Methyloferula stellata AR4: one gene and its partner. The main gene of each other region encodes a partner of the protein of the gene in region 2 in a complex. Links are inferred from orthologs where the notes say so. Each region holds a gene or a part of one and is shown on either strand. Other genes may lie near its edges.

What was found. The genes of interacting proteins can lie anywhere in the genome.
Region 1: the proteins of secA (region 2) and secY are in contact, whole or in part, in a crystal structure (PDB 3DIN), measured with the Thermotoga maritima proteins. The link is inferred for Methyloferula stellata AR4 from one-to-one orthologs. Residues at the interface, in WP_004082002.1 of Thermotoga maritima: Glu261, Ala262, Arg263, Lys300, Ala301, Arg302, Thr303, Ile304, Ile305, Leu323, Tyr324, Asp325, Pro326, Val329, Ser330, Tyr333, Ile336, Lys340, Phe345, Val349, Glu363, Phe364, Tyr374, Ser375, Gly376, Gly377, Glu393, Ile395, Thr482, Ser483; in WP_004081795.1 of Thermotoga maritima: Glu108, Gly109, Glu110, Glu111, Ala236, Glu237, Arg238, Arg239, Ile240, Thr241, Ile242, Gln243, Tyr244, Ala245, Arg246, Arg247, Val248, Thr249, Gly250, Arg251, Arg252, Val253, Tyr254, Gly256, Ala257, Ser258, Thr259, Tyr260, Leu261, Pro262.

Annotation. Positions count from the first base shown.
Region 1 is NZ_ARWA01000001.1:2,975,379-2,979,599, forward strand. Bases 910-3,842 are described here. They hold secY (preprotein translocase subunit SecY), read right to left. Parts: upstream 3,077-3,842; coding sequence 1,742-3,076; downstream 910-1,741. Other genes in these bases: rpsM (30S ribosomal protein S13), read right to left, coding at 910-947; A3OQ_RS0114530 (adenylate kinase), read right to left, coding at 1,164-1,745; rplO (50S ribosomal protein L15), read right to left, coding at 3,433-3,842. In the rest of the region: rpsK (30S ribosomal protein S11), read right to left, coding at 1-345; more of rpsM, read right to left, coding at 579-909; more of rplO, read right to left, coding at 3,843-3,921; rpmD (50S ribosomal protein L30), read right to left, coding at 3,932-4,126; rpsE (30S ribosomal protein S5), read right to left, coding at 4,138-4,221. UniProt on the Escherichia coli protein: The central subunit of the protein translocation channel SecYEG. Consists of two halves formed by TMs 1-5 and 6-10.
Region 2 is NZ_ARWA01000001.1:644,262-651,223, reverse strand. The notes cover bases 2,824-6,216. They hold secA (preprotein translocase subunit SecA), read left to right. Parts: upstream 2,824-3,199; coding sequence 3,200-6,016; downstream 6,017-6,216. Also shown: 8-oxo-dGTP diphosphatase MutT, read right to left, coding at 1-223; bifunctional glutamate N-acetyltransferase/amino-acid acetyltransferase ArgJ, read right to left, coding at 220-1,452; A3OQ_RS0103220 (peptidylprolyl isomerase), read right to left, coding at 1,616-2,542; A3OQ_RS0103210 (hypothetical protein), read left to right, coding at 6,274-6,546; A3OQ_RS24610 (hypothetical protein), read left to right, coding at 6,813-6,962. UniProt on the Escherichia coli protein: Required for protein export, interacts with the SecYEG preprotein conducting channel.

The sequences.
Region 1 (4,221 bases), 2.3 Mb from region 2 along the record:
CGGCGTCACGTCGCGGATCGAGGTGACCGTGAAGCCCACTGCCTGCAAGGCGCGCAAGGCCGATTCCCGGCCGGATCCTGGCCCTGAGACTTCGACTTCCAAAGTCCGCATGCCGTGCTCGGCTGCCTTACGGGCACAATCCTCAGCCGCCATCTGCGCGGCATAAGGCGTCGACTTGCGCGACCCCTTGAACCCCATGGTCCCCGCCGAAGACCAGGAAATCGTATTGCCCTGGGCATCGGTGATGGTGATCATCGTATTGTTGAACGTCGAATTCACATGGGCCACGCCGGAAACGATATTTTTACGCTCGCGACGACGGACCTTTGTACCCTCTTTAGCCATTGATCATGATCCTTCAGGCGCACCCGTAATTCCAGGTGCTCGGGAAATGCGCCAAAGCGCAGAGGCCGGATCAATCCCGGCCATCCACGCTTCGCCGCGGGAACCCCCGGATCCACTCCGGGGTTGAGGGGCCTTGAGCGCGATCAGTTCCAACCGAACCACGATCGCCCCTAAGCCTTTTCAATCGCATCAGATTGACCCGAAAACCGCTTCGCAGTTTTCGGTCTGAAGCTTTACTTCTTCTTGCCGGCGATCGGCTTTGCCTTGCCCTTGCGGGTGCGCGCATTGGTATGCGTGCGCTGACCGCGGACCGGCAATTGACGCCTATGGCGCAGGCCGCGATAGCAGCCGAGATCCATGAGACGCTTGATGTTGATCGCGACTTCGCGGCGCAGATCGCCCTCGACGATATAGTCGCGGTCGATTGTTTCGCGAATCTGCAGGACTTCAGCGTCGGTCAGTTCAGCGACGCGGCGTTCTGCAGGTATATGAACCTTTTCACAGATTTCCTCGGCCTTCTTCGGGCCGATTCCGTGGATATATTGAAGCGCGATAATCACGCGCTTGTTCGTCGGTATATTGACGCCAGCGATACGAGCCAAAAGGCTTCTCCATTTTTGTCGTTCCGGCATGCGAAACGGAAATTTCCCCGCGTCCGGTGGAGACCGGCCCTCGCGGGGCGAGACGCGGCAAAGCTTAAAGCCCGCCGATGCTCGGTTGAGAGGTTAGAACTGCCGCTTCTAGAGGGCGGCACCTCGTGCGTCAACCCTATATAGGCCTTGTCAAGAAAAATTCACGTGGCCGGCGCAGTGCCTGATTTAATGTTCAAGAATGTGATCGATCGCCTGCGTCACGCTCTCGATCGGCGCCATGCCGTCGACCGACTTCAAAGCCCCTTTTCCTGCATAATAATGCGAGACCGGCGCCGTCTGGACCTTATAGGCCTCCAGGCGCGTCTTGAAGGCGTCTGGATTGTCGTCGGCCCTGACCGTCCCGCCAGCCTTGAGCGTCTCGTCCACACGGGTCTTGATTCGGTCGAGCAGTGCCTGCTCGTCAACCTTGAGCTCGATCACGGCATCGAGGTTCATGTTCTTCGAACCCAGCATTTTTTGCAAAGCTTCAGCTTGTGCGACGGTGCGCGGAAATCCGTCGAGAATGAAGCCGTTCTTCGCGTCCGGCTCTTCGATTCGGTCGGCGACGATGCCGATGACGATATCGTCCGACACGAGCCCGCCCGAATCCATCACGGCTTTCGCTTGGAGACCGACCGGCGTTTGCGCGGCAACGGCAGCCCGCAGCATGTCCCCGGTCGAAAGCTGCGGGATATTATATTTCTGCTTGAGACGGGCGGATTGTGTGCCTTTACCAGCGCCCGGCGGTCCAAGCAGAATTAGCCTCATCTTCGTTTCCCCCGCAATTTGGCTTTCTTGATCAAGCCTTCGTACTGGTGTGCCTGAAGGTGCCCATGGATCTGTGCCACGGTATCCATCGTAACGCTGACGACGATCAGAAGCGAGGTACCGCCGAAGTAAAATGGCAAAGCCGCGTAAGAAATCAGAATCTCCGGCAGGAGGCAGATAACGGCCAGATAGGCGGCACCCAGTACCGTGACGCGCATCAGGATCTTGTCGATATATTGTGCGGTGCGCTCGCCCGGCCTGATGCCTAAAATAAACCCGCCATGCTTTTTCAGATTATCAGCGGTCTCGGTCGGATTGAAGACGATCGCGGTGTAGAAAAACGCGAAAAACACGATCAGCCCGACATAGGCCAGCATATAGAGCGGCCTTCCATGGCCGAGATAGGTGGCAACCGTTGCAAGAAAGCCGGTGCCGCCCTGCGCCTGCGAAAAATTCGCGATCGTCGTCGGCAAAAGCAGAAGCGATGAGGCAAAGATCGGCGGGATGACGCCGGCCGTATTGAGCTTCAAAGGCAGAAACGAGGTTTGCCCCTCATAGACGCGATTGCCTTGCTGGCGTTTCGGATAGGTGATGACCAGCCGTCTTTGTGCACGCTCCATGAAGACGATGAACGCGATGACCGAGATCGACATGACTATGACGGCGATGATGAGGCCTGTCGAGATCGCGCCCTGGCGGCCGAGTTCGAGAGTGTTGGCTATGGCCGACGGAAAGGCCGCGACGATGCCCGCGAAAATGATCAGCGACGAACCATTGCCGATGCCGCGCGAGGTGATCTGCTCGCCAAGCCACATCAAAAACATCGTGCCGCCCATCAAGGTCAGAACGGTTGAGATGCGAAAGAGAAAACCCGGCTCGGTCACGACGCCGGCCTGCCCCTCAAGCCCGACCGCGATGCCATAGGCCTGGAACGCCGCCAGAAAAACGGTGAGGTAGCGCGTATATTGATTGATGACCTTGCGTCCGGACTCGCCTTCTTTCTTCAAGGCTTCGAGCGTCGGAAACACCGAGGTCAGAAGCTGGATGATGATCGAGGCCGAAATATAAGGCATGATGTTCAGGGCGAAGATTGCCATGCGCTGCACGGCGCCGCCCGCGAACATGTTGAAAAGTTCAAGCACGCCCTGCTTGTTGCCGGTAAAAGCCGCCTCGAAGGCGGCCGGATCGATGCCTGGCAAGGGGATATAAGTGCCTAGCCGATAGACGACCAGCGCGCCTAGCGTGAACCAGATGCGCTTTTTGAGTTCCTCGGCCTTGGAAAAGGCGCCCCAGTTGACGTTTGCTGCAAGCTGCTCTGCCGCCGATGCCATCGAATGCTCCGTCCGACACGGGGATCGTGTCGTGATTGCGCTCATATAACCCGAATCTGGACGATTACAGGGTTTCAATCTGACAAATCATCGCCGAAAGCGATTTGCTCAAAGGCGATGCAGCCTGGAAGGCCACCTTAAAGCAAGATCGCCGGAGATTAAATCGCAGGGAGGGCGTTGCAAAACCCGCAAGGTTTGCGACGAGACGATGAAAACCGGCCAGGTGAAGCCGCGCGTTCGCCCATCGAGCGCGTAAAGTGAAACGCTTTCAAGGCCGTGCAGACGCGCTGCTCCAGGCTCTCGCCGTCAGCCGATGAAGCGGCAAAACGGCGAGAACGATAGTGAGGATCGACCGATCAGGACAGAGCTTCGGCCGGAGCCTTCGGCGCCACCAAAAGCGTGATCGAACCGCCAGCCTTCTCGATGGCCGCCACGGCGCTTTTCGAGGCCGCGGCGACTTCGAAGCTGAGCTTCGCCGACAATTCGCCAACGCCCAGAATTTTCACACCGTCGCGCGGTTTCGCGCAGACGCCAGAAGCAACCAGCACGTCGATCGTGACCGGCGTCGCCAGATCGAGTTTGCCGGCGTCGACCGCGGCCTGGATGCGACCGATATTGACTTCGTTATAATCCGTCGAAAACAGATTGTTGAAGCCGCGCTTCGGCAGGCGCCGATGCAATGGCATCTGGCCGCCTTCGAACCCTTTGATCGCGACGCCTTCGCGGGCCTTCTGACCCTTGACGCCGCGGCCCGCTGTCTTGCCCTTGCCGGAGCCGATACCGCGACCGACTCGCATCCGCGATTTGGACGAGCCGGGATTGTCTGAAATTTCGTTGAGTTTCATCGCCCTGCCCTCACTCGCCTTCGACAATGCGGACGAGATGCGCGACTTTCGCGATCATGCCACGCACCGCCGGCGTATCCTCGATAGACGAGCGCCGCCGCATTTTGTTGAGACCGAGGCCGATCAGCGTCGCGCGCTGCGCAGCCGGACGCCCAATCGGGCTGCCGGTCTGTTCCAAGGTGATTTTGGCTTTTGCGTCTGCCATGTCGCCAATCCTTACGCTTCAGCCGCGGGTTCGGCTTCACCGCCGCCTTGACGGCGTGTCTGCAGCGTCGAAACCTTGATGTTGCGCCGCGCCGC
Region 2 (6,962 bases):
TCGCGAAAACGAGCGGCGCGAGGCATGCCTCCTCGACTTTAATGCCTAATTCTTCTTGCAATTCCCGGATGAGCGCATGTTCGGGCCGCTCGCCTTCCTCGACTTTGCCGCCCGGAAATTCCCAAAGCCCGGCCAGCGCCTTGCCTTCCGGCCTTTGGCTGAGAAGGATCCGCCCGTCGGCATCGATGAGCGCGACGGCGACGACGAGAAGGAGCTTGGTCAAGACCGGTAGTCGCCGTTGATGGCGACATATTCTTTGGTCAGGTCGCAGGTCCAGACCGTTGCCTTTCCGCGTCCGAGGCCGAGATCGACTTTGATCTCGATTTCCGGCAGGCGCATCTTGGCCGATACCTCGGCTTCGTCATATTTCGGGTCGCGCAAGCCTTTGTGGGCGACGCGGATATTGCCGAACCAGATGGCAAGCTTATCGCGTTCGGCTTTTTCACCGGCCTTGCCGATCGCCATGACGATACGGCCCCAATTTGCGTCTTCGCCGGCGATCGCCGTCTTCACCAGCGGCGAATTGGCGATCGACAGTGCGATCTTCTTGGCTGCGCCGGCGCTGGCCGCGCCTTCGACCGCGATCTCGACGAATTTCCGGGCGCCTTCGCCGTCCTTGACGATCTGATGCGCGAGATTGAGACAGACCTTCTGCAAGGCCGTCTTGAACGACGCGAGGCGGCGGTCTGAGGGCTCGGTGATCCGCGGTGCGCCGCGCTTTTTGGCCGCACCCGTCGCAAACAGCAAAAGCGTGTCGGAGGTCGAGGTATCGCTGTCGATGGTGATCGCGTTGAAGGAGCCAGGCACAGCCTTGGCGAGCAGCACTTGCAAAGCTTCGGCATCGATCGGCGCGTCGGTGAAAAGAAAGGCGAGCATGGTTGCCATGTCGGGCGCGATCATGCCGGCGCCTTTGGCCATGCCGGCGATCGTCACCTCGACGCCGCCGATCTCGGCCTTGGCGGTTGCGACCTTCGGATAGGTGTCGGTCGTCATGATGGCCTTGGCCGCTTCGAGCATGCCCTCCGGCGACGCCGCCTCCGCGAGCCTGTCGAGTACGCCGTCGAATTTGCCGGCATCGAGCGGCTCGCCGATGACGCCCGTCGAGGCGAGAAAAATCTCGGATGCCGGTGCGCCCGTGGCTTTGGCGGCGAGCGCGGCGGTGAATTTCACGGCCTCGGCGCCTGTCTTGCCGGTAAAGGCATTGGCATTGCCGGAATTCACGACAAGCGTGCGCGCCTTGCCGCCCTTGAGCTTGGCGCGGCACCAATCGACGGGAGCGGAGGGGCATTTCGACTTTGTGAAGACGCCCGCCACCTGCGTGCCCTTGTCGAAGAGCGCCAGCATCACGTCGGTTCGCTCCTTATAGCGGATTCCGGCAGCGCCCGTCGCAAAGCGCACGCCCTCGATGGGCGGGATCGGTGGAAATTCGGTCGGCGCGAAAGGAGAGGTCATAGGTTTCTTCCAGAGCGGAATGAGCGCTCTACGGCGTGAGAGGCAGGCGCGATTTGCCGGGCGCAGCGCATCTGCGTCAAGACAAGGGTTTCAAGTTTCGCCATAAAGCACAAAAAAGCCCCGGCGAGACGCCGAGGCTTCAATGCTGTTTGCAGGCAAGCGCCTATTTGCCGGTGGCGGGCTTGGGCGCATCGCCTGCGGGCTTCGCAGGATCGGTCGCCGACGATTTGCCGGCAGGCGGCGCCTCGCCCGGAGCGGGCTCGGCGTCGGCGCGCTCGATTTTGGCGGCGTCGCGCAATTTGACGATCATCTCGCTTTGCGCCTTCTGCACGACATAGCGCACGAGCTGATCCTTCACTTGGTCGAAGGGCGGGAAGCTCTTCTGGCGCTTATCCTCGACCTGGATGATGTGCCAGCCGAATTGGCTCTTCACCGGATCGGAAATCTGTCCCGGCTCCAGTTTGAAGGCGGCATCGGCGAATTCCGGCACCATGCGGTCCTTGGTGAACCAGCCGAGGTCGCCGCCTTCCGAGCCCGGATCTTTCGACACGTCCTTTGCAACTTTGGCGAAATCCTCGCCGGCCTTCACCCGTTTCAAGGCGGCCTGCGCGTCGGCTTCGGTGGCGACCAGAATGTGGCGGGCGTGAATCTCGGTCTCGGGCTTTTGCGCCGCGGCCGCCTCGTCATAGGTCTTGTGCAAAGCCTCATCGGTCGTCGCGGCCTTGGCGACATCGCTGAGAAGAACGTCCATCAAGGCCTTGTCGCGGAGATAGGAGAGCTTTTCGGTAAAATCCGGGGTCTTATCCAGTTTGTCGGCGAGCGCCTTCTGGACGACGAGCTGACCGTCGATGAGATAGTCAAGCACATAGGTCTCGCGCGCCTTCCCCTTAAGCTGCTGCGGCAGGCTCGCGCCGAGGTCTTCCATGGCGAGCTTCAGATCTTCCTCGGTGATCGTCTTGCCGTTGACCGTGGCGAGGACCTTGGGCGCGGGCGCGGCCGGATCGGCGGCCGTGGCGTGGATCATGCCGGTCGAAAGAAATGCCCAAGCAAGACCAAGCACAATCGCACGTTGGGGTTTCATCATAATCATACCTCATATACTCCGGGCTGAAGAAACCCCACGAAGGTCAGGTTCCGAGACTGTCATTGCCGGCCGGCAAAAACCGGCGGGAAAATACGAATATTATATGTCTTTCAGATGAGTGTCGGATCAGCGCTGTCACGGGGTCAAGGGGCGGTGCCGCAACGGGCTGCAGGGCTTTGACGTAACTTTCAATGAAAGGCTACATCATTTGCAGGGCTTGGGAGAAGAGTTGGGCTTAAATTTGCTCGAATGGGCAGGATAAGGATAAAACCCAGATTACACCGCAGGCTGGAGCAATGGAACCGGGGCAGATTCCTCCCGCAACGGTCTTGCTTCCTTAACCCTTGTCAGGACATGCAAATCCCCTTTTTACCGCTCTCTTTAGGCCCGTCTGCCGCCTTGCAGGAGTGGCCCTGCCTGCACATTTGTAGGGCGCCGGGCAAAGTTCGGCCAAGGGAAGAACGGTATCTGGTCAGCGCCTCCGGCAAGGCATGGTATAGGGCATTTCCCCGTGCCGGCGGCGGCGCTTGGCCAGACGGCGTCCTTCCGGCCATAATTCGCTCCGGCGCATCGGCCTAAAACTCGAGGCTTCTTCGGGTTCAGGCTCCCCACGTTAACCCAGTGCTGCGGCCCCTCAAGGGTCCGAAAAGGTCTTGCTTGATGTTGTTAGGCACGCTCGCCAAAAAGATTTTCGGTTCGGCCAATGACCGGCGCCTCAAGGGATACAGGCCGAAAGTCGCCGCCATCAACGCGCTCGAACCGGAGATGCTCAAACTCTCGGACGATGAGCTCGCCGGGCGCACCCAAATGTTTCGCGACGCGCTGGCGCAAGGCGCAGCCCTCGACGACCTGCTCGTTCCGGCTTTTGCCACTGTGCGCGAAGCGGCGCGCCGCGTGCTCGGCCAGCGCCATTTCGATGTCCAGCTCATCGGCGGCATGGTTTTGCACGAAGGTGCCATCGCCGAAATGCGGACGGGCGAAGGCAAGACGCTGGTCGCGACGCTCGCCTGTTATCTCAATGCCCTGCCGGGCAAGGGCGTGCATGTCGTCACCGTCAATGATTACCTCGCCCGCCGCGACGCCGAATGGATGGGTCAGGTCTATAAGTTCCTGGGACTTTCGTTCGGCATCATCGTTCACGGCATAGACGATAACGAGCGCCGTGCGGGGTACGCCGCCGATATCACCTATGGCACGAACAACGAGTTCGGCTTCGACTATCTGCGCGACAATATGAAATATGAGCTCGGGCAGATGGTGCAGCGCGGGCATAATTTCGCGATTGTAGATGAGGTCGATTCGATCCTCGTCGACGAAGCCCGCACGCCTTTGATCATTTCCGGCCCATCGGACGATAAGTCCGACCTCTACAATGCCGTCGACGTGATCATCCCGCGCCTGACGCGCGAGGATTACGATCTCGACGAAAAGCAGCGGTCGGTCAATCTGACCGAAGTCGGCAACGAGCATATGGAAGAATTGCTGCGCGACGTGGGCGTGTTGACGGAAGGCTCGCTCTATGAGGCCGCCAATGTGACGCTGGTTCATCACGTCAACCAGGCGTTGCGGGCGCATAAGCTGTTTCAGCTCGACAAGGATTACATCGTCCGCAACGGCGAATTGGTAATCATCGACGAATTCACCGGCCGCATGATGCCGGGCCGCCGCTATTCCGAAGGCCTGCATCAGGCCCTGGAAGCGAAGGAACATGTCCAGGTGCAGCCGGAGAATGTGACGCTCGCCTCGATCACCTTCCAGAATTATTTCCGTCTCTACAAAAAACTCGCGGGTATGACCGGCACGGCTTCGACCGAAGCCAATGAATTTGCCGAGATCTACAAGCTCGACGTCGTCGAAATCCCGACCAATCGGCCGGTGCAGCGCAAAGACGAAGACGACGAAGTCTATCGCACGCATGAAGAGAAGCTGCGCGCCATCGTGCGCGAGATCGAAGCGGCCGGCGAGAAGATGCAGCCTATGCTCGTTGGCACGACCTCGATCGAGAAATCCGAACAGCTTGGCGAGTTTCTTCTGAAGCAGGGCTATAGGCTCCTCGACGTGACCGAGCCGCAAGCCTTGCAGAAACTTTACGCGGCAGCCCGCGCCGGCAAACCGTCGAAATTCTTCACGGTGTTGAATGCGCGCTTCCACGAGCAGGAAGCCTATATCGTTGCCGAAGCGGGCGTGCCCGGCGCGATCACGGTGGCGACCAATATGGCCGGTCGCGGCACCGACATTCAGCTCGGCGGCAATGTCGAAATGCGTGTCTTGCAGGAATGCGCGAGCATTCCCGAAGGTCCGGAACGCGAGGCCAAGGAAGCCGAGATCCGCGCCGAGGTCGAAGCCTTCCGCGAGCAGGCCAAGGCCGCGGGCGGGCTTTATATCGTCGGTACCGAACGCCACGAAAGCCGCCGCATCGACAATCAGCTCCGCGGCCGCGCGGGCCGCCAGGGCGATCCGGGCCGCTCGAAATTCTTCCTGTCGCTCAAGGACGATCTGATGCGGATCTTCGGATCCGACCGGATGGAAGGCATGCTGGTCAAGCTCGGCCTCCAGGAAGACGAGGCGATCGTCCATCCGTGGATCAACAAGGCCTTGGAAAAGGCGCAGCAGAAAGTCGAAGCCCGCAACTTCGACATGCGCAAGAATATTTTGAAATACGACAACGTAATGAACGACCAGCGCAAGGTCGTCTTCGAGCAGCGCCGCGAAATGATGGCGCAGGACTCGCTCGAAGAAATGATCGACGACATGCGTCACGGCGTGGTCGAAGATCTCGTCACGAAATATGTTCCGCGCGATGCCTACCCGGAAGCTTGGGACATCGAAGGCCTGACCAAAGGCATCGATTCGGCTCTCAATCTCGTGTTGCCTTTGGCCGATTGGGCCAAGGAAGAGGGTATCACCGACGATGAGATGCATGAGCGCCTGACGAAGCTCGCGGATGAATCCTATGTGGCGAGGGTCGAGAAAAATACGCCCGACCTGATGCGCTATTTCGAAAAGCAGGTGGTCCTGCAAGTGCTCGACCATCTATGGCGCGAACATCTCGTCACGCTCGATCATCTGCGCCAGGTGATCGGCTGGCGCGGTCTCGCGCAGCGCGATCCCTTGAACGAATATAAGTCGGAAGCTTTCGAGCTTTTCGACGAATTGATCACGCATTTGCGCGAAGTAACGACGGCGCAATTGACTCATCTCGAAGTGGCCTTCGAGCCGTCTGCCAATGCCGGTCCGCCGATGCAGGTGGCAATGGATGGCTCACCCGAATCCGCTTTCGTCGGTCAAGGCGCATTGCCTGAGGCGCGGGATTACGGCTCGCAAAATTTTCCGCCTTTGACCGCGCAGGATAATGGCGGCGTCGCGACGCTATCGCGCGATGCTGACGATCCCTCGACCTGGGGCAAGGTTGGCCGCAACGAGCCATGTCCGTGCGGTTCGGGCAAGAAGTTCAAACATTGCCACGGTCAGATAGCATGATCCCGAAAAGTTGCAGACTTTTCGGATAAGATCATGCGATGGAAGAAAGCCTGATCCCAAAACATCGCAGACGTAATCGGACGTTGACGGACGTCCGACGCATGCGAAAGACCTAGGTCTTTCGCACTAGCATTATCGGTCGCTTTTCGATTCGAATTTCTTGTGTGCTCGCGCACAGCGACGGTTCTGGCCATCGATTAGGTTCTCTTCATCGCCGAACGACATCCCCCCGGCGAAACATTCTGAGGAGAGATACGATGATCAATTTCCGCAAAACCCTTGCCGTCACGCTCGCCGTCGCCGCTCTCGGCACGGGCATTGCCGCCACCTCCACCCCGGCTTCGGCTTGGGGCTATCACCCCTTCGGTTGGGGCCTTGCCGGCGCCGCCGCCGCGACCGGCCTCGCGATCGCTGCGACCTCCGCTGCCGCGAACCCCTATTATGGTTATGGCTACGGCTATGGCTGCTATCGCACGGCCGTCGTCGATGTCTACGGCAACATCATTGGCCACACGCGCGTCTGCCGTTAATTCGCCGATGGTTTGAGACGTTGCCGCCGGGGGCTCTCCCACCGGCAGCGCCAGTCGAGGCCTCTGGAACCCAAAGGTTCCGGAGGCCTTCGGCGTTTTAGACTCCGCTTTTACACAGCGGCACGTACGCTGAAACACGTATTCAAAAATTCGAGCAATCGTTAAATTGCCGCGTGCGGTCGCACACAGTCGGCTTACCAAGCGCAGGCTACATTCTCCTCATCGGGTTTCGCACAGGTCCGCGTGCGCAAGGTGAGGAGGGAGCCATGATCGAATTTCGCGAGTCTTTCATCGCGCTGCTCGTTGTCTTCACCTTGGGTGCAGGCTTTTGCGCCGTCGCGCCGTCAAGCTGGACGCAACCCTTGAACACGGTCACGGCCGCAGCCGCGGCCACCGCACAGAAAGGCGTCTGCCAC